Regions from separate parts of the Streptomyces sp. NPDC003077 genome, predicted to be linked through region 1. Evidence: riboswitches for the same ligand, from Rfam matches in the RefSeq annotation. Region 1 holds a riboswitch; each other region holds the start of a gene.
What was found. Region 1 has a riboswitch for cyclic di-AMP ahead of ABZX96_RS01265 (transglycosylase family protein). Riboswitches for the same ligand answer to the same signal wherever they lie in the genome.
Positions count from the first base shown of each region.

Region 2: another riboswitch for cyclic di-AMP. It lies ahead of ABZX96_RS04535 (NlpC/P60 family protein); the one in region 1 lies ahead of ABZX96_RS01265 (transglycosylase family protein).
Region 3: another riboswitch for cyclic di-AMP. It lies ahead of ABZX96_RS14965 (C40 family peptidase); the one in region 1 lies ahead of ABZX96_RS01265 (transglycosylase family protein).

Region 1 is NZ_JBEXNM010000001.1:304,827-311,834, forward strand. It holds gene ABZX96_RS01250 (DUF6479 family protein) at 1-313, shown strand, start outside; gene ABZX96_RS01255 (cytochrome P450) at 827-2,242, shown strand; gene ABZX96_RS01260 (transglycosylase family protein) at 2,438-3,445, shown strand; cyclic di-AMP (ydaO/yuaA leader) riboswitch at 3,723-3,932, shown strand; gene ABZX96_RS01265 (transglycosylase family protein) at 3,936-4,643, shown strand; gene eno (phosphopyruvate hydratase) at 5,282-6,562, shown strand; gene ABZX96_RS01275 (septum formation initiator family protein) at 6,811-7,008, shown strand, end outside.
Region 2 is NZ_JBEXNM010000004.1:119,176-126,183, reverse strand. It holds gene ABZX96_RS04545 (peptidoglycan DD-metalloendopeptidase family protein) at 1-628, shown strand, start outside; gene pcrA (DNA helicase PcrA) at 864-3,359, opposite strand; cyclic di-AMP (ydaO/yuaA leader) riboswitch at 3,802-4,002, shown strand; gene ABZX96_RS04535 (NlpC/P60 family protein) at 4,010-5,149, shown strand; gene ABZX96_RS04530 (hypothetical protein) at 5,410-5,763, opposite strand; gene ABZX96_RS04525 (NAD(P)H-binding protein) at 5,951-6,802, opposite strand; partial or broken gene ABZX96_RS04520 (nuclear transport factor 2 family protein) at 6,916-7,008, opposite strand, start outside.
Region 3 is NZ_JBEXNM010000018.1:28,061-35,068, reverse strand. It holds gene ABZX96_RS14985 (DUF397 domain-containing protein) at 1-83, opposite strand, end outside; gene ABZX96_RS14980 (helix-turn-helix transcriptional regulator) at 93-983, opposite strand; gene ABZX96_RS14975 (ATP-binding protein) at 1,235-1,663, shown strand; gene ABZX96_RS14970 (DUF6328 family protein) at 1,813-2,403, opposite strand; gene ABZX96_RS14965 (C40 family peptidase) at 2,610-3,083, opposite strand; cyclic di-AMP (ydaO/yuaA leader) riboswitch at 3,087-3,249, opposite strand; gene ABZX96_RS14960 (siderophore-interacting protein) at 3,850-4,713, opposite strand; gene ABZX96_RS14955 (TetR/AcrR family transcriptional regulator) at 4,966-5,775, shown strand; gene ABZX96_RS14950 (hypothetical protein) at 5,914-6,222, opposite strand; gene ABZX96_RS14945 (ATP-dependent Clp protease proteolytic subunit) at 6,228-6,863, opposite strand.

The DNA of each region.
Region 1 (7,008 bases):
CGACTTCTTCGTCGGGATCGGACCCGCGCTGGTCGGCATCATCGTCGTGATCCTCCTGATCCTGGCCGTGGCCTTCGGCTGGCGCCGTCGCCGCCGCGAGCCCGCGCCGCCCCGGCCGCAGGACCAGCCGCGCCCGCCCACGGACCCGCGTGGCTACGAGACCGGTAACCGCGAGCCGGACGAGGTCCCGCGCAGCGACGAACGGATGCTCCCGCACGAGTTCAAGGGCAGCGAGGGCACGCGTCCGGGCGACCCGAACAAGGAACAGAGCCCTTGGCAGGAGGGCCACAGCGGCTCGTTCGGCAACGGCTGAGCCCCGGCGGCGGCTCTGAGTCCCGGCAGCGACCGAGCCTCGGCAGCGGCCGAGTTCCGGTAACGGCCGAGCGGGGACGCGGAAGGGCCGACGGGGACTCGTAAGCCCGGCGGAAGCCCTTAATACGAGCCTGCGGAAACTCCGGCGAGCCCGCAGAAGTCCCCGGAAGTCCCCGGAAGCCCCCGCGAGCCCCGGAAACCCCGGCGAGGGCGGGACCGCGCCGGGGCGGAGACGAGGCTGCGCCGGGGCGACGGCGAGGCTGTGCCGGGGCGGAGACGAGGCTGCGCCGCCAGGGACGAGGACGCGTCCGGCCCGGCGCCGCAGCACGGACCGGCGTGCCCGGGCCGGGGCCACACCGCCCACACCGCCGACGTACCGGGAACGGCGCCGAGGGCCCGTCGCACCGCAGCCGTACCCGGCGCGCCGCACGGCTGCAGCCCCGGCCCGCCCCAGGCAGCGCCGAAGCGGACCGCCGCTCTCCGTCCCCCGCACCCAACGGCTACCGTCGAGTGGGTGCACGATCACGACCAGCGGACCCCGACCCACCAGCCCCCCGCCCCGACCGGCGCCCAGGCGCGGGAAAAGGCAGCGACCGACGCGCCCGCCTGCCCCCACGCGCCGGGCACCGCCGCCCCGGCCGCCCCACCCCCCTGCCCCGAACTCTTCACCTGGGAGTTCGCCTCCGACCCGTACCCCGCGTACGCCTGGCTGCGCGAGCACGCGCCCGTCCACAAGACGACGCTGCCCAGCGGCGTGGACGCCTGGCTGGTGACGCGGTACGGGGACGCCCGGCAGGCGCTGGCGGACGCGCGGCTGTCGAAGAACCCGGTGCACCACAGCGAGGCGGCGCACGGCAAGGGCAAGGTCGGCATCCCGGGCGAGCGCAGCGCCAACCTGATGACGCACCTGCTGAACATCGACCCGCCGGACCACACCCGGCTGCGGCGGCTGGTCTCCAAGGCGTTCACGCCGCGCCGGATCGCCGCGTTCGCGCCGCGCGTGCAGGAGCTGACCGACCGGCTCATCGACGGGTTCGCGGACCGGGGGGAGGCCGACCTCATCCACGAGTTCGCCTTCCCGCTCCCCATCTACGCCATCTGCGACCTGCTGGGCGTCCCGCGCGAGGACCAGGACGACTTCCGGGACTGGGCCGGGATGATGATCCGGCACGGCGGGGGCCCGCGCGGCGGCGTGGCGCGGTCGGTGAAGAAGATGCGTACCTATCTGGCCGACCTGATCCACCGCAAGCGCGCCGAGCTGCCGGCGGCCGGGGCCGCGGACGAGGACCTGATCTCCGGCCTGATCCGGGCCTCCGACCACGGCGAGCACCTGACGGAGAACGAGGCCGCCGCGATGGCCTTCATCCTCCTCTTCGCCGGTTTCGAGACCACGGTGAATCTCATCGGCAACGGCACCTACCAGCTCCTGCGCCACCCGGACCAGCGGGCCCGGCTCCAGCGGGCGCTCGCCGAGGGGGACACGGAGCTGCTGACCACCGGCATCGAGGAGCTGCTGCGGTTCGACGGCCCGGTGGAGCTGGCCACCTGGCGGTTCGCGACCCGGGATCTGACGCTCGGCGGGCAGCGGATCGCCGAGGGCGATCCGGTCCTGGTCGTGCTGGCCGCCGCCGACCGGGATCCGGAGCGGTTCGAGGCGCCGGACACGCTGGACCTCGCCCGGCGGGACAACCAGCACCTCGGTTACGGGCACGGCATCCATTACTGCCTCGGCGCGCCGCTGGCCCGTCTGGAGGGGCAATCCGCGCTGGCCACCCTGCTGACGCGGCTGCCGGACATCGAGCTGGCGGTGGCTCCGGAGGAGCTGCGCTGGCGCGGCGGACTGATCATGCGGGGGCTGCGGGCCCTGCCGGTGACCTGGGACGCGAAGGGCGACAGCGACCCCGCAACTGACACGTCGTCACCACTTTAACGCATGCGTGACCTCCGCGTGATCTTTGCTACACCGGCTTGTGACGGTCCGTCGCCCCCGCTACGTTCTTGCGATCGACAACTCAACCGCCGCTCGAAAGGCAACCGCATGCGCTCCGGGAACGGCCGACACCGTCGCCCCCGTCAAGCTCCGGCCATCTTCGTGACGGCGGGTGTCGCCGGCGCGGGAATCGCCATGCCGCTGTTCGGCGCCGCCGGCGCCGCCCACGCCGCGGACACCGCCACATGGGACCGCGTCGCCCAATGTGAAAGCGGTGGCGTGTGGAGCGCCAACCAGGGCAACGGCTATTACGGCGGCCTTCAGCTGAGTCAGGACCTGTGGGAGAGACACGGCGGGACGGCGTACGCCTCCCGTCCCGACCTCGCCAGCCGGTCCCAGCAGATAGCCGTGGCCCAGGCGATCCTGGACGCCCAGGGCCCGGGCGCGTGGCAGAACTGCGCGACCGACGCCGGGCTGGCCAAGGGCGGCAAGGCCCCCAGCGTCGACCCGGGCGGCACCGCCACGCCCGCCCCGGCCCCCACGCACTCCGCGCCCGCCACCCCCGCGCCGACTCACGGGTCCACGCCGTCCGGCACCGCTTCCCCCGACGAGTCCGGCAAGTCCGACAAGTCCGGAACCGGTTCCGGCGCCGGTCGCCGCGCCCCCACCGACACCCGCACCCCCGGCCACACGCCGTCGCCGGACGCCGGCATCCCGGCACGCGACGGGACACGCGGCACCGCCGACCCGTCCCACCCGTCGGGCACCGCCTCCCCGGACGGCGCGACCGGCTCGTCCGCGTCCGGCTCGTCCGCGACCGACCCGTCCACGGCCGACCCGTCCGCGACCTCCCCCGAGACCGCCCCGCCGTCCGGCGCCGCGACCCCGGGCGCCCCGACCGCCCCGGACGCCGCCGACGCCCCCGCGCAGGGCCGGCATCGCGGCCCGCAGGACCCGGCGGAGGCGGGCGGCGCGGACGCCGACCGGTCCGCAGGGCGGCACGCGTCGCGCGGCGGCGGGGCCCGCCCGGAGGCGCCCGTCGCCGACGACTACACCGTCCGCCCGGGTGACAACCTGTCAGTCATCGCGGAGCACAAGGAGGTCCCCGGTGGCTGGCCCGCCCTGTACAAGGCGAACGAACGTGTGATCGGGGACGACCCGGACCTCATCCACCCTGGTCAGCGGCTGGTCCTCGACCACTGACGACCGCGGGAGGGTCTTCGGGGGCCGGTGCCCGGTGGGGCGCCGGCCCCCGAAAATCAGGGGCTTTTGGGGCGCGATGTCCCGGTTTAGCGAAAGTGAGATATGGGTCTCGTTCCCTTCCGGCGTGTCCCGGCCCGTCCTTCGATTCGATACCGCCGTCTACCTGCGGAAATGCACGCATTGCGGCCCGCGGAATGGTCAATTCCCGGTAACGGCAGGGGTTTGAACGAACAGCAGTTTGATGCTTACGGTCATGACCGCTCGCCAAAGCGGGCCCGACGATCACACGCCGAATCCTGCCGGTGATCGGAGGACGTCGACGCGTAAGCGCCGTAGGCAGGAGCGGGGGAACCAAGGTAGGCGCCGGCCCCCGGCCCGTGAGAACGGGACGGACCGGCTAGGGGTGAAGCCACGTGGCAACACGAGGCCGGGCAACTCTCCTGCCCGAACCCGACAGCTCACCTCGTAGGCGTCGGTGAGGGAAACCACCATGCTCAACGCCAAGGGCAAGCACCGCCGTCCGTCCAAGGCCGTCCGCGTCGCCACGCTCGCCGGTGTCGCCGGTGCCGCCGTGGCCGTGCCGCTGATGGGTGCCACCTCCGCGAACGCCGCCTCCGTCTCCACCTGGGACAAGGTCGCCCAGTGCGAGTCCGGCGGCAACTGGTCGATCAACACCGGCAACGGCTACTACGGCGGCCTCCAGTTCTCCCAGTCCAGCTGGGCGGCGGCCGGCGGCCTCAACTACGCCTCCCGTGCCGACCTGGCCACCAAGGGCCAGCAGATAGCCGTGGCCGAGCGGCTGCTCGCCATGCAGGGCCCGGGTGCCTGGTCCTGCGCCGGCGCCGGCAACCTGTCCGCCGGTGGCCCGAAGGCCGACGTCAGCACCTCCGGTTCCGGCTCCTCCTCGCACACCCGGAGCCAGTCGCACTCCACCTCGCGCCAGGAGACCCGCGCCCAGGCCCCGCAGGCCAAGCAGGCTCCGCGCCAGCAGGCCCGCGAGACCGTGCGCAGCGCCCCGGCGCAGCCGCGTGCCAACGTCGTCAAGGGCCACGGCAACTACACCGTCAAGTCGGGCGACACCCTGGCCAAGATCGCTGCCGCGCACGGCACGAACTGGAAGAAGGTCTACGCGGACAACAAGTCCGTCATCGGTGGCAACCCGAACCTGATCTTCCCCGGCCAGAAGCTCAACGTCTGATCCGGACCCCGCAGGGAGTCTGATCCGGGCACCCGGGGAGTCTGATCCGGACCCTTGGGAGCCCGATCCGGACCCCCGGGGAGCCCGTTCCGGCCTCCCCCCAGGGACTCGGGCATCGGTCCGCTCCCCGTCCCGCCCCGGGACGCCCCCCCGGACGGACCAGGGACGCTCGCTCGACGAGCGCCCCGCCCGACACCGCCCCGCCGTGCCGCGTACCCCCCGAATGCGGCACGGCGGGGCTTTCCGTTGCCCCGGCACCCCGCCGGAGCCGACGGCCTCGCCCACCCGACAAATCCGGATTGGGCCTTTCGCGCCCACCGTTCCCCCAGTGTTCACCGGCCGCCCGCCCCCCGCTCCCGCGGACGCCGGGGCTCCCGGACCGGCGGAAACGGCGCGGCACCGGAGCCAAGTACGAGTTGATTCGTACAGCCTCCCACCAGCGCGTTAGTCGTGCGATCGCCCCCACCCCACCCCGCCGTCGGGCAACTTTCCCGTTGAGCGAACAATGTCGGGATACGGGCAGTGAACTGGGCCTTTGGTCCTCTTTTTGTCCCACGGGCCGGGCCGAGGGCGAGCGGAACCCCCGGAGGCCGTTAGGCTCGTGCCGCAGAACTCAAGACACCCATGAAGGAGACAACGTGCCGTCCATCGACGTCGTCGTAGCTCGCGAGATCCTCGACTCGCGAGGCAATCCCACGGTCGAGGTCGAGGTCGGCCTCGACGACGGCAGCACCGGCCGTGCCGCCGTCCCGTCCGGCGCCTCGACCGGCGCCTTCGAGGCCATCGAGCTCCGTGACGGTGACCCGAACCGCTACCTGGGCAAGGGCGTGGAGAAGGCCGTCCTGGCCGTCATCGAGCAGATCGGCCCGGAGCTGGTCGGCTACGACGCGACCGAGCAGCGCCTGATCGACCAGGCGATGTTCGACCTGGACGCCACGGACAACAAGGGCTCCCTGGGCGCCAACGCCATCCTGGGCGTCTCCCTGGCCGTCGCGCACGCCGCCTCCGAGGCCAGCGACCTGCCGCTGTTCCGCTACCTCGGTGGCCCGAACGCGCACGTCCTGCCGGTCCCGATGATGAACATCCTCAACGGCGGCTCGCACGCCGACTCCAACGTGGACATCCAGGAGTTCATGATCGCGCCGATCGGCGCGGAGTCCTTCTCCGAGGCCCTGCGCTGGGGCGCCGAGGTCTACCACACCCTCAAGAAGGTCCTGAAGAACCGCGGCCTGTCCACCGGCCTGGGCGACGAGGGCGGCTTCGCGCCGAACCTGGAGTCCAACCGCGCCGCCCTGGACCTCATCCTTGAGGCCATCAAGGAGGCCGGCTACACCCCGGGCCAGGACATCGCGCTGGCGCTGGACGTCGCCGCGTCCGAGTTCTACAAGGACGGCGTGTACGTCTTCGAGGGCGCCGAGCGCTCCGCCGCCGAGATGACCGAGTACTACGAGGAGCTCGTCGCCTCCTACCCGCTGGTCTCCATCGAGGACCCGCTGTACGAGGACGACTGGGCCGGCTGGAAGGTCATCACCGAGCGCCTGGGCACCAAGGTCCAGCTCGTCGGCGACGACCTGTTCGTCACCAACCCGGAGCGCCTGGCCCGCGGCATCGAGGAGGGCTCCGCCAACGCCCTCCTGGTCAAGGTCAACCAGATCGGCTCGCTGACCGAGACCCTGGACGCCGTCGAGCTGGCCCAGCGCAACGGCTTCAAGTGCATGATGTCGCACCGCTCCGGCGAGACCGAGGACGTCACCATCGCCGACCTGGCCGTCGCCACCAACTGCGGCCAGATCAAGACCGGTGCCCCGGCCCGCTCCGAGCGCGTCGCCAAGTACAACCAGCTCCTGCGCATCGAGGAGATCCTCGACGACGCCGCGGTCTACGCCGGCCGCTCCGCGTTCCCGCGCTTCAAGGGCTGACGGCGGCGGGCGGCTCCCGGGCCTTCCTCCCGGACGCCGCCCGCACCCGGTGGGGGGCCACCCGATGGCCCCCCACCGGCCGACAGACGGCGGTCCCGGCGCGAGGTGCGCCGCGTCCCCGGTGACGGTCCCGTACCGTTGCCGGGGACGGCTGTGCTTCCGGGGGCCGGTGGTGTCCGGCGCCCGCACGGGAGCGCGGCCCGCGCCGGGCGCGCGGTGCGCCAGGACGGAAGCCCAGGGGAGGCGAAGTGCCCGCGGACCGGTTCTCCACCGCGACACGGCTCAAGGCGCTCGGCGAACAGGCCGCGGCCCGGGTCGGCGGCGCCCGCCCGGCACGCCGCGGACGCAACCGGCTGACCGGCCGGGCCGCGCTGCTGGCCCTGGTGATGTGCGCGCTGGTCGTCGCGCTGGCCTACCCGATGCGGCAGTTCGTCGAGCAGCGCTCC
Region 2 (7,008 bases), on a different contig from region 1:
CGACAGCGAGAAGAAGGACACGACGACCACGCAGGCGGCGTCCAGCGTCCCCACCGTCCAGTCCGCCGTGGCCAACAGCAAGCTCGACACCCAGCTCGCGGGCCTCAGCGCGGGCGCCGACGACTTCGCCGACCGCGCCAGCCGCACCCAGGAGCGCATCGACCTCAAGGCGCGCCAGGAAGAGGAGCGCAAGCGCCGTGCGGAGGAGGAGGCGCGCAAGGAGCGCGAGCGCCCCAAGTTCCTGCTGCCGGTCGCGCAGCACGGACTGAGCGCCTACTACGGGCAGGCGGGCGTCAACTGGATGTCGCTGCACACCGGGATCGACTTCCCGGTCGGTTACGGCACCCCCGTCATGGCCGCCACCGACGGCACCGTGCGGACCCAGTGGAATTCCGCGTACGGCAACATGGCGATCGTAACCGCGCCCGACGGCACGGAGACCTGGTACTGCCACCTGAGCAGCACCAAGATCCGCTCGGGGTCGGTCAAGGCCGGTGAGCAGATCGCCTACTCCGGCAATTCCGGCAACTCCACCGGGCCACACCTGCACTTCGAGGTCCGCCCCGGTGGCGGCTCGGCCATCGACCCGCTGCCGTGGCTGCGCACCCGCGGCCTCGACCCGAGCTGACCGGGCGCCGGGAACCCCAGCGGGCACGCGCCGGGAACCCCAACGGGGACGCGCCGAAACCCCAGCAGGCACGCACCGAAACCCCAGCAGGCACACGCCGGAAACCACACCGGGCAGCACCGGAAACCCCAGCAGCCACGCGCCGGAAACCACACTGGGGACGAAGCCCGGCCGGGCCTCGTCCCCACCGCCGTCACCCACCACAAGGCGCGACGGCGACCAGCCGTACCGCTAGCTACAGCTTCTCCACCGGCGCGTACCGCAGCAGCAGCCGCTTCGGCTTCTCGCCGCCGAAGTCGATCGTCGCCTCCGCGTTGTCCCCGCTGCCCTTGACGCCGACGACCGTGCCGAGTCCGAAACTGTCGTGCGTGACGCGGTCGCCGACCGCCAGCGAGACGACCTGCCGGTCCTTGGCCCGCCGGGTCGCGAAACCGGTCGGGCCGGCCTTGGAGCGGGACGAGGACAGCGACGACCCGATGCCCGAACCGCCGAATCCCGAGCCGGAACCGAAGCCGGAGCCCGAGCCGGACCCCGACCGGCCGCCGCCCATGGACGCGGACGGCGTCGCGGGCCCCGTCCGCTTCCACTCCACGTACTCGTCCGGGATCTCCTCCAGGAAGCGGGACGGCGGGTTGTACGAGGGCTGGCCCCAGGCGCTGCGCATCGTGGAGCGCGTCACGTACAGCCGCTCGCGGGCGCGCGTGATGCCCACGTACGCGAGCCGCCGCTCCTCCTCCAGCTCCTTGGCCTGGCCCAGGGCGCGCATGTGCGGGAAGACGCCGTCCTCCATGCCCGTCAGGAAGACCACGGGGAATTCGAGGCCCTTGGCGGTGTGCAGGGTCATGAGGGTGATGACGCCGCCGCCTTCCTCGTCCTCGTCCGGGATCTGGTCGGAGTCGGCGACGAGGGCGACCTGCTCCAGGAACTCCGCGAGGGTGCCCGGGTTCTCCTCGCCGCGGTCCTGCTCGAATTCGAGGGCGACGGCGGCGAGCTCCTGGAGGTTCTCGATGCGGGTCTCGTCCTGGGGGTCGGTGGAGGCCTGGAGCTCGGCCAGGTAGCCGGTGCGCTCCAGCACCGCTTCCAGGACGGTGGCCGGGCCCGCGCCGGACTCCACGATGGTGCGCAGCTCCTCCATCAGCGTGTTGAAGCGCTTGACGGCGTTGGCGGAGCGGGCGGCCATGCCGTAGGCCTCGTCCACCCGGCGCAGCGCCTGCGGGAAGCTGATCTTCTCGCGCAGGGACAGCGCGTCGATCATCGCCTCCGCGCGCTCGCCGATGCCGCGCTTGGGGACGTTGAGGATGCGGCGCAGCGGGACGGTGTCCTCCGGGTTGGCCAGCACCCGCAGGTACGCCAGGACGTCCCGGACCTCCTTGCGCTCGTAGAAGCGCACGCCGCCGACGACCTTGTAGGGCAGCCCGACCCGGATGAAGATCTCTTCGAAGACACGGGACTGCGCGTTGGTGCGGTAGAAGACCGCGACGTCGCTCGCCTTGGCGTCGCCCGCGTCGGTGAGCCGGTCGATCTCGTCGGCGACGAACTGGGCCTCGTCGTGCTCGGTGTCGGCCACATACCCGGTGATCTTGGCGCCGGCGCCGGCCTCGGTCCACAGGTTCTTCGGGCGGCGGTTCTCGTTGCGCTCGATGACGGCGTTGGCGGCGTTCAGGATCGTCTGCGAGGAGCGGTAGTTCTGCTCCAGCATGATCGTCGTGGCGTCCGGATAGTCCTCCTCGAACTGGAGGATGTTGCGGATCGTGGCGCCCCGGAACGCGTAGATCGACTGGTCGGCGTCGCCCACCACGCACAGCTCGGCGGCGTCCTCCGCCGGGCCCACCAGCTCGCGGACGAGGGTGTACTGCGCGTGGTTGGTGTCCTGGTACTCGTCCACCAGGACGTGCCGGAAGCGGCGGCGGTAGTGCTCGGCGACGTCGGGGAACGCCTGGAGCAGGTGGACCGTCGTCATGATGATGTCGTCGAAGTCCAGCGCGTTGGCCTCGCGCAGCCGCGACTGGTACAGCGCGTACGCCTGGGCCAGCGTCTTTTCGAAACCATCGGCGGCCTGAGCCGCGAAGGCCTCCTCGTCGACGAGCTCGTTCTTGAGGTTGGAGATCTTCGCGCTGAAGGACTTGGGCGGGAAGCGCTTGGGGTCCAGATCCAGATCCCGGCACACCAGCGCCATCAGGCGCTTGGAATCGGCCGCGTCGTAGATCGAGAACGACGACGTGAAGCCCAGCTTCTTGGACTCCCGGCGCAGGATGCGCACGCACGCGCTGTGGAACGTGGAGACCCACATCACATTGGCGCGCGGCCCCACCAGCTCGGCCACCCGCTCCTTCATCTCGCCCGCGGCCTTGTTGGTGAAGGTGATCGCCAGGATCTGGCCGGGGTGCACCCCGCGCGCGCCGAGCAGGTGCGCGATGCGGTGGGTCAGCACGCGGGTCTTGCCGGAGCCCGCGCCCGCGACGATCAGCAGCGGCGATCCCGTGTGCACCACGGCCGCCTTCTGCTGCTCGTTCAGCCCGACGAGCAGCGACGACGTGTCGATGACGGGGCGCGCGGCGCCGTCCCGGTAGTACGCGTCCCGGGGGGCGGGCGGCACGTCGAACGCGTCCCCGAAGAGGTCGGCCGGGATCTCCTCCGGTGCCGGACGGTCCTCGTCCTCGGGAGGCGGCGGAAGTTCCTCGCCCTTGGGGTCCAGATCCGCCAGGAAGCTGTCGTCAAAGAGGCTGCTCATCGCCCACCGAGTGTAGGCCGACCCACTGACATCCCACGGCGGCGGAGGGGAAACGGCTGGTTGAGGACGTACGGGCGGCTGCGGAACGGCTACAGGAGGCCACGGCGGAGGCGTACGAGCGCCAAGGGACTCCGTACGAGAAGTGAGCGGCCGGGCACGGGCAGACGCGACGTACGAAGCTCCGCCGCTCCTCGGGCACCTTCGGGCGCCCTCGTCCGCCCCCAGAGACTCTCAGTCCACCCCCGGACACCCTCGGTCCACCCCGGAACCGCCTCGCTCCCCGCCCGGAAGGGTTCCACGCACCACGAAAAGGATTCGGGCCATATCGAACACCAGCCTTCACAGAACTCGCACCCGGTGGCTACCGTGCTCGCTCAGACGGCCCGACCCCTCGTCGGTGACAGCGCCGGCACGGGCCGCCTCCGCCGAGTCCGGCCTGCCACGAGCCGTACCGCCCGAGGCGTCCGGAGCCGGGGACCCACACGTACCACCGGGGTGAATCGGTCGGTCCGGCCCCCTGGAGAGCTCGGCGACGCCACCGGCCGCAGCCCCCGGGAGACCGTACGGCCGTAGGGCAACCCTTCCGTCAGCGCCACCGCCCGAACCCGACAGCTCACCCGGTAGGCGGTCCACGGAAGGAGTCACCGGCCTTGGCGTCCCACCGAAAGCCGCGCCCACGCTTACTCGACTCGACCGTCCGCCGCGCCGCCGCCGGGCTCACCACCGCGGCGCTCGCCTCCGTCACGCTGTTCGCCCAGGCCGCGGACGCGGCGCCCGGCTCGCCCAAAGCCCCGAAGCCCACCATCGAGCAGGTCAAACGGCAGGTCGACGACCTCTACCACCAGGCCGGGACGGCGACCCAGAAGTACAACGCGGCCAAGGAGCGCGCCGACCGGCAGCGCGACGCGGTCGAAGCCCTCCAGGACGAGATCGCCCGGCTCGCCCAGAAGATGAACGACGCCCGGCGCGACCTCGGCGTCTACGCCTCCGCCCAGTACCGCTCGGGCGCCATGAGCCCGACCGCCCAACTGATGCTCGCCGACGAGCCGCAGGAGTTCGCCGACCGCAAGCACCTCATGGAGCGGCTGACCGACCGGCAGCAGCAGGCGGTCACCGACTACCAGGAGCAGCGGGCCCAGACCACGCGCAAGCGCGCCCAGGCCGCCCGGAGCCTGGAACAGCTGCGGGACACGGAGGCCGACCTCAAGCGGAACAAGAGCGCCGTTCAGGACAAGTTGCGTCAGGCCCGGCAACTGCTGGCCCGCCTGACCGCCGAGGAGAAGGCCCGGCTCGCGGCCCTGGAACGCAAGCGGGCGGCCGAGGCCAAACGCAAGGCCCAGGAACTGGCCCGTCAGCAGGCCGCCGCCGAACGCCGCCGCCAACAGGAAACGCGGAAACAGAGCGCGGGCACCTTCGCGGGCGCGCCTTCGGGTTCGTACTCCGGACGGGCCGGGCAGGCGATCTCCTTCGCCCGCGCACAGGTCGGGAAGCCGTACGTCTGGGGCGCGACCGGGCCGAGCTCCTACGACTGCTCCGGCCTCACCCAGGCGGCCTGGCGGGCGGCGGGCGTCTCCCTGCCCCGTACGACGTGGGACCAGGTCAAGGTCGGCCAACGCGTCTCCACGTCCGCCCTCGCACCCGGTGACCTGGTGTTCTTCTTCGGCGACATCAGCCACGTCGGGATGTACATCGGCGGCGGACAGATGATCCACGCGCCGAAGCCGGGTGCGAGCGTACGGGTCGAGTCGATCTACACGATGCCGATCTACGGGAGCATCCGGCCGTCGTGAGTGCCGGCGAGCCACGGTGAGCGGCAGCAAGCCGCCGTAGGCCACAGCGGGCTGCCGTGAATCGAGCTGAGCTGTGACGAGCCGGTGGGGAACGGGCCGATCCTCGTCCCCATAAAGGGGGCCACCCTCATCCCCATAAAGGCAGTTGCGCGGCCCACGGACACGCGCGCGGGGCGGGGACTTCCGGGACCTCGCCCCGCCCACCGAACCACCGCCACAGGCTGCCCACCCCGTGACGGCTCTGGATCATCAGCCCGTCATCACGTCCACACCACGGCGATGAAGATGTTGACCATGGTCAGCAGCCCCACGATGCCGAACAGCGGCTTGGCGACCTTCTCCTCGTCCCGCTTCACGTAGACCAGGCCGAGGATCACGACCAGCACGGCCAGCTTGATGCCGATCTTGATGTTGTTCACCGAGTAGTCCTGGGCCTGGTTCAGGCCGACCAGGACGATGCCGGTGACGAGCATCGTCAGCGCGCCGTGCAGCATGGCCGGTACGAAACGGGCCGTGCCCGCGCTCATCGCCTTCATCTGGGTGAGGAAGCCGCCGAGGAGCGAGGCGATACCGATGATGTGCAGACCGACGAAGATATTGATTACTACGTCCATAGTGATCGATCGTATCCGCCCGAAATCGCCGATCTTGGGGAGGGGCGGGCGGCGCACGGCCCTCGATAAGCAGGCCGATCCGTCTGCACACGGGGGGCGACGTACGAGTTTCCTTCGTAACGCGCCGTGCACGTACGAGTTCCCTTCATAGCGCGCCGTGTACGTACGAGCCACCGGCCACCACCCCTCAGTTGCCGCCGCGCACCAGCTCCCGTTCGGCGACCACGCGGAAGCTGTGGGGCGCGCGGCCGGTGACGCGCCGCACGACGTCGGTGGTGCGGTCCTCGGCGCCTTGCGCGATGGCGCGGTCCATGTCGGCCAGCATCGTGGCGAACTCGGGCGACACCACGCCCGTCAGCCGCTCCCGCTGGCGCTCGTAGCTCACCTGCCGGTGGACGACGGTCCGGCCGCCGACTTCGGTGACGATCGCGGCGATGTCGTCGTAACTGAGCGCCTCAGGGCCGGTGAGAACGAGGTCCCTATTGGGAGCGCGGTCGTCCGTCAGAGCGCGCACGGCGACCGCCGCGATGTCCTCGGCGTCGACGAAGCCCACCCGACCGCTCCCCGCCGCCGTCAGGATGACGCCGGCCTCGCGGATGCTGTCGGCGTGGGCGTGCGCGCCGGTGAAGTTCTGCATGAACCAGGACGGCCGCAGCACCGCCCACTCCTCGAACAGGCTGGGCAGCGCCTGGTGCACCACCCCCACCGCCGGACCGCCTTCCGGGACGGCCGACGAGCTGAGCAGCACCGCGCGTCGCACGCCGGCGTCCCGGGCCCGCCGCAGGAAGGGCAGCATGACGGCGGCCGGGTCGGGGTCGCCCAGCGGCGGTACGAGGTACACGCGGTCGGCCCCGTCGAGAGCGGCGCCGTGCGTGCCGGGGTCGTACCAGTCGAAGCGGACCGGCTCCGCCCCCGGGAGCGGCGCCGCGCGACGGCTGGCGGCCTTGACGCGGTGACCTTCGGCGATCAGTTGCGCGGTGGTGCGGCTGCCGGTGGTGCCGGTGGCGCCGATGACCAGTGTGGTGGTGCTGTTGATCACCGAGCGCTCCCGACGAAATCGCCATCGGACGAGACGCCGTCCGTCCCGGGCACGTCGGAACCGGTGCCGGAACGGGCTTCGGGACGTGTGCCGGAACCGGTGCCGGACGTGACGAAGTCGGTGCCGGGCGCCTGCAAGGCGAGGGGGTTCCAGTAGTCGCGGTAGGAGGTGATGAGCCCGTTCCGGACGGTGACGACGGCGATGTA
Region 3 (7,008 bases), on a different contig from region 1:
AGTCCGTTGCTGCGGGCGCTGTGCCGCCAGTGAACGCGGCCGAGCGCGGAACTGGACGCTACGTACCGAGGCGATGCTGACATGGTGCCTCCTCACACGCCGTCACCGGAGCGGTGGGCACCGGCGACGGCGGCGATGAAAACCGATGATTCCTCGTAGGAGAGGGCGCGCCCCCGCAGCGTGTCGAACGCCTCGCTGTACGCCCTGAGGTCTTCTTGTCGCTCCAGATAAAGGCTACTCGTCAAATGGTCGAGAACAACCACGTCCAGATCGGCAATGAGCGGAAATGAGAAAATAACGAAAGGCCCGGTGGTGCCGATATGGACACCGGCCGAGAACGGCAGCACCTGAATGTCCACATGAGGCAACCGGGAAAGCTCCAGCATGTGCCGTAGCTGGGCGCTCATCACCGCGCGGGTGCCGACCTGCCGCCGTAGCACCGCCTCGTCCAGCACCGCTCGCAACCGTAACGGCCGCTCGCCGCGCAGCACTTCCTGGCGCGCGACCCGCACCTCCACCAGGGCGTCCACCTGCTCACGCGGCAGGCCCGGCAGCGCGGCGCCGGTGACCTCCCGCGCGTAGTCGGGCGTCTGCAACAGGCCGGGCACCAGCGTGGTCTCCAGCGTCCGCGCGACACAGGCCTGGGTCTCCAGGGTGATGAAGTCCCGGTACTCCGGCGGCAGTAGGTGGCGGTAGCCGTACCACCACACGCGCCGGGAGGCCGAGGGATCGTCGCCCGCGTCGCCGCCGCACAGCGCCGTGAGCAGCGCGCGCAGCCGCTCGTCACGGACCTCGTACACGTCCAGCAGCCGTGCTACGTCGGCGGGTTTGGCGCCGCTGCGGCCGGTCTCGATCCGGCTGATCTTCGACTGGTGCCAGCCCGCCGAGCGGGCCGCCGCCTCACTGGTGAGTCCCGCCCGCGTCCGCTGGCGCCGCAGTTCCTCGCCGAGTTTGCGACGGCGTACTTCCGGCCCGTACCGCATCGGTCTGTCTCCCTTTCAGTTCAGACGTTCCGACCGACACCGATAGGCCGTTGCGGCGGCCGAATACGGTCTCTCCCGGCAAGATTCACTTCTTCGGGCGACAGATATATGCATACGTTGGTGGGCCGTCGACAACGACGGCACCATGTGTGCCAACCCGCCGCGCGGCGGCGGTTCCGAGGCCGACGGGCCCTGCGGATCGCGGGCCAGCCCCCGGATCCGGCCCTCGGCGGAAATGGGAAGGCATCGCGATGGCAGACCACCAGGACGCGTCACTCACCCTGCCGAGCGTGCCGGCCTCGGTCGCCGTGGCCCGCAGGTTCGTCACGGGGGTGCTCGGCGAATGGGGTCTGCCCGGCGGCACGGAGGCCACCGAGGCGATCCGCCTCATCGTCTCCGAACTGGCCACCAACGCCATCCAGCACACCTTCGGCCAGTCCCCGGAGTTCACCGTCGACGTCCAGCTCGACCGCGACGAACGGCTGCGGATCGGCGTCACCGACAGCCACCCCCGCTGGCCGCAGCGACTGCCGGCCGCCGTGCAGCAGGACAACGGCCGGGGCATGGTCATCATCCGCTACCTCGCCGCGGAGGCGGGCGGACGGCTGACGGTCGTGCCGACGCCCTCCGGCGGCAAGACCGTGTGGATCACCCTGCCTTGGGAGCCACCGGCTCCCTGAGGGGCGTGGACCCGGACGCCTCGCCCTTCTCAGGGGCGGTTCGGCGGCGGGAGGCGTGGCCGCTTTCGGGGACGGTCCGGCGGTGAGGCGCCCGGCCGCTCTTCGGACGGTTCACCCCCGGCGAGGCGCCCGACCCCCCTGGGACGGGTTCACCGGCGAGGCGCCTGACCGTTCCGCCGTGGCTCGTCTTCCCACCGGTCCGCGGCCCGCTTGACGTGTCCGTTGCGGTGGCCCAGGACGCGGGGGAGCACCGCCCACAGCGCGCCGCACATCACCAGCGTCGCCGCGCTCGCCACCACGCCCGCGCCCCGGCCCACGACCACGTCGACGACCAGCATCACCGCGCCCGTCAGCGCCAGGGCCAGTACCGCCATCCCCACCCCGGCCAGCCGTGAGGACACCATCACGATCAGCCGCTTCGCGCGCCGCTGGAACAGCATCCGGTGGGCCGCGACGGGCGCCGTGAGCAGCACCGCCGCCAGGACGGCCAGCAGCAGCGTCGCGACGTAGGTGTCCCGCTGCACCTCGTCCAGGGAACCGAACCGCGGCGTGAACGCCAGGGTCAGCAGGAACGCGAACAGGATCTGCACCCCCGTCTGCATGACCCGCAGTTCCTGCAGCAGCTCGGAGAAGTTGCGGTCGTAGCGCTCCAGTGTCGTCTCGTTGCGGTCCGGGCACCCGTCGGAGGGGGCGTCCGGGAGCGGGGGACGGTCGCGGTGGCCGGTGGTCGGGGAGCTCATGCCCTACGGGTAACCGGGTATGGCGTGAACAGTCGCCTCGGGACGGGCACCCGGGGACGTCCAGGGGGAAGAGAGCCGGGCGCGCGCCGGAGGAAGGGGCGGGTACGGGGACCGGCGGGGTCGCCGTGGCAGCGGCCGTACGGGTGCCCCCTGGGGGCCGGGCCCGGCGCGGTGGGCCCGACCCGGCCATGACACGTCAGGGCACGTCAGGACACGCGGCCGTACAGCACGTTGCGCGTCCAGATCTTCTCCAGCCGCACCACCGCTCCCGTCTTGGGGGCGTGCCAGATCTTGTTCGAGCCCGCGTAGATGCCGACGTGGTGGATGCCCCGGGAGGACTTGAAGAAGACCAGGTCACCGTGTTTGCGGGCGGATGCCGGAATGTGCCGGGTCCGGTTGTACTGCGATGCGGCGGTCCGCGGCAGGCTCTTGCCCGCGCGCTTGAACGAGTAGAGCGTCAGGCCCGAGCAGTCGAAACGGTGCGGCCCCGTCGCGCCGTACTGGTACGGCGCGCCCTTCTTCGAGGCGGCGATCCGCAGCGCCTGGGCCGAGACCGAACCGGCCTCGGCCTCCGGCGTGCCGCCCGGGATCAGCGTGCCGGCCCCGACCGTGGCCACGGCCAGGGCGGAGACCATGCCGGCGCGCGCCAGCACGGGAGCAAGTGAAATCCGCGCGTTCATGCGCAACCCTTCGTCAGTCGCCTGCGAAGGAAGACCTGTCGGGTTCGGGCAGGCGAAGAATGCCCGGCCGAGGGCTCGGCTTCACCCCAAGGGACCCTGCGGCCGGAAGGCCGGCGGCCCCGTCGTGCTCGGGTCCTCCGCTCCTGCCGTCAGGCGCATCGACCGGGCATCCGGGGCGGCGGCAGGATTCGGCGCCCGTCCGGACCGCCCCGCCGCTGTGGCGGGGGCTTGTCGTCTCAGGGATCGTCACGCACCAAGGGGTCCGGTTCCGAGTTGAAACGGCCATATGTGAGGCTGGCCACGACTGACCCATTCAGGTGGACAACGCCCGCTTCGCTCCCCGCCCGCGACCCGTGCCGACGCCCGTACCAGGAGCGGAACGACATATTCCGCGCGACACGTCAACAGATCGCGCAAATCGAACTCGTCATCAGTTGTCGGTGCCCCTCCGCCGATCGTGCGAGCCCGACCGGCTCCGGTCGGAGCAACGCCGTCGCGGGAGGGGCGACTGATGGCGTGCCACCTCTGCGTTCTTTGCGGCAGGCGCCGGGCTCGCCGGGCGCCGACGGGCCGTCCGGGGCCCGGGTGGCGGGGCGGCGGGCAGGGTGTGACGGCTCTTCGGACGCGGTCGGAGCGGGGTTGGTTGAGCCTTCCGGCGGACCGTGAGGTGTGTTGGTGATGACGGTCCGATGGGAGGTGCCGGCACGGGGGCAGGCGGGAGCCGGGCATCGTGCTCGTGTTCGACGACCCGGCCGCCGCCCCGCCCTCAGCCGCGCTGCTCCTCCTGGGCCTGTGCCAGCCGCTCCTGGGCCTCGGCCAGGTCCTCCGCGGTCGGCGCGTCGTCCTGAGTCAGCTTCAGCCGCCAGTAGCCGGTGAAGTCCACGGACCGCTTGTCCAGCCCGCGCTCCTGAAGGAGGTGACGGCGCAGGGTCCGCACCGTCCCCGCCTCGCCGGCCAGCCAGGCGAACACCCGGCCCGGCCCGAACGCCGCACCCCGCACCGCCCGGACCAGCGCGTCCCCGTGCCCGGGCGGGACCGCGCCACGGTGCACCCAGTGGACGGTGACCTCGGCACGCGTAGCGAACCGCTGTTCCTCGGCGGCGTCCGCCACCTCGATGTACGCCGCCGCGCGGGCGCCCTCCGGGAGGGATTCGAGGAGCGTGCCGATCGCGGGCAGCGCGGACTGGTCCCCGGCGAACAGGTACCAATCGGCGTCACCCAGCGGACGGGCGTACACCGCTGACGGCCCGTACCGGCCGAGCGTGTCACCGGGACGGGCGGAAAGCGCCCACCGCGTGGCCGGGCCGCCGTTGTCGTGCAGCAGGAAATCGATGTCGATGAGGTGCTGCTCGGGGTGATGGGCGCGGACCGTGTAGCTGCGCATATACGGCCGTTCGTCCTCGGGAATGGCGAGCAATGCCTGATACCACCGCATGGCGTCGCCGTCCGGGTCGGGTTCGGGAAGCCGGGGGACGCTCTGCCCCGGCCGCGGGAAACAGAGTTTGAGCTGCTGGTCGGGCCAGGTGGCGAAGGTGTCCAGACCGGCGCCGCCGAAGGTGATCCGCACCATGTGCGGGGACAGCCGGCGTACGTGCGTGACGTGGATGAGGGAGACGGGATTTTCTTCCATCGCAAGGACTCCGAGAGCGAAACGGGAAAGGAAGGGGACGAAACGGGAAAGGAAGGGGCTGGAAAGGAAGAGGAAGGGGCTGGAAAGGAAGGGGAAGGGCCGCAAAGGAAAAGAGGGGGAAGTGGGGAGCGGTGTGGCCGGTATGCCCGCGGTGTCGCCGGTGGCCGGCGGGCCCGGCACTCCGTTCGCTGGTAACCTTATGCCGTAAAGAATTCGCTCGGACACGTTACTTTATGGCGTAAGGAGTCGCAAGTGGTGGTCTTCGCCGGTCAGGGGGACGCACGTCGTTCGATGGCGCTGCTGTGGCGGACCGCGCCGTCCGCCGCCTCACGCCCGGGACCCAAGCCGGTGCTGAGCGTGGACGCGATCGTCGAGGCGGCCGTCGACATCGCGGACGCGGAGGGGATGGCCGCACTGTCCATGCGCGCGGTCGGCGAGCGGCTCGGCCGTACGGCCATGGCCCTATACACCCACGTCCCGGGCAAGGGCGAACTGCTCGACCTGATGTACGACCGCGTCCTCGCGGAGCTCCCCACCGCCTACGACACGGACCCTGGCTGGCGCGTCGCGCTGACCGCCTGGGCCGAACAGACCTGGGCCTTCTACCTGCGGCACCCCTGGGTGCTCCAGATCTCGCAGGCCCGCCCGGTGCTGGGCCCCAACGAGTACGCGGGCATGGAGGCCCTCGTCCGCGTCCTGGACACGACGGGGCTCCCGCCGCACGTGCTCCGGCGGATGATCGGCATGCTCTTCCACTTCGTGCGCGGGGCGGCGCAGACGGTCGCCGAGTCCCGGCAGGCCGCGGCGGCGACGGGGGTGACCGACGACGCGTGGTGGTTCGCCCGCTCGGCCCAGCTCAGGGACGTGGCCCCGGACTTCGCCGAACGGTTCCCAACGCTGCTCCGGCTGGAGACCGAGGGGGCGTCCGCGCCCGGCGACGAGGACGTGCCCTACCTGGAGCGCGAGGCGAAGGAGACGTTCACGGTCGGGCTCGGCGTCCTGCTGGACGGCATCCAGGTGGCGGTGGACCGCGCGGCGGCCGACGGGCCGGGGGAGGGGTGAGACCCGGGACGCCCCCAGGGGCGACGCGTCACCGGGACTTGTGCCGCCCGCTCCCCTCCGCCCCGGCCTCTCGGCGTTCGACCCAAGGTCCTCGGCGGGCCGCGCTCGTGGCGGCCACTCGCACCCCGGCCCGGCGGCTCAGCCCTCGGCCGGTGGCGGAACGGCCACGAGCCCGGCGCGCCGCTCGCCGTCCAGGACCCGCAGCGCCCGGGCCAGCGTGGGCGCGTGCAACTCGTTCTCGCCACGGTTGTGCATCAGCGTCAGCGCGTCCCGCAGCTCCACGGCCGTGCGCACCAGCGCCTGGGCGGCGCGCAGGGCGCTGTAGGTCTGCGTACCGCGGGCCGGGTTGACGCGGCCGAGCAGATCGAGCGCCTCCAGATAACGGTCGAGCACCTCGCCCTCCGCCCGCGTCAGCGCGGGCAGCGGCGGCAGTTCGGGGGGCAGCACGCCGCTCACCGGGCGCCGGTGGGCGCGGGCGGCGTCTTGCGGCTGCGGGTGAGTCCGTCGATGAGGCCGTAGTCGATCGCGGCCCGCGCGTCGAACATGGTGTCCCGCTCGATGTCCGCGGCGATCCGCTCGGCGGGCTGCCCCGTGTGCCGTACGAGCATCGCCTCCACCAGCGCCCGGGTCCGCAGCATCTCCTCGGCCTGGATCCGCAGGTCTTCGGTCTGCCCTTGGACCGGTTCGCTCAGGGACGGCTGGTGGATCAGGATCCGCGCTCCCGGCAGGGCCAGCCGCTTGCCCGGCGCGCCGGCGGTCAGCAGCAGCGCGGCGGCGGAGGCGGCCTGGCCCAGGCAGACCGTCTCGATCTCCCCGGAGACGAACTGCATCGTGTCGTAAATGGCGGACATCGCCGTGAACGAGCCGCCCGGCGAGTTGATGTAGAGGGAGATGCCGCGTCCGGGGGCGTCGTAGTCGAGGTGCAGCAACTGCGAGATCACGTCGTTGGCGGCGGTGTCGTCGATCGGGGTGCCGAGGAAGACGATGCGCTCGCTGAGCAGCTTGGAGTACGGGTCCATGGTGCGGACCCCGGAACTGGTGCGCTCGGTGAACTCGGGAAGGACGTAGCGGGCTTCGGAACGGTGCATGTGCCGACTCCTTGGGGCCTCAGACCATCAAAAATGTACAGGACGTACAGACTGTTCGGATGGCGAGCATCGTTCAAGCGGGCGACGGACGTCAACGGGTGACGGGGAGTCGGGAACGCGCTGAGAGCGAACACGGGGCGCTGTT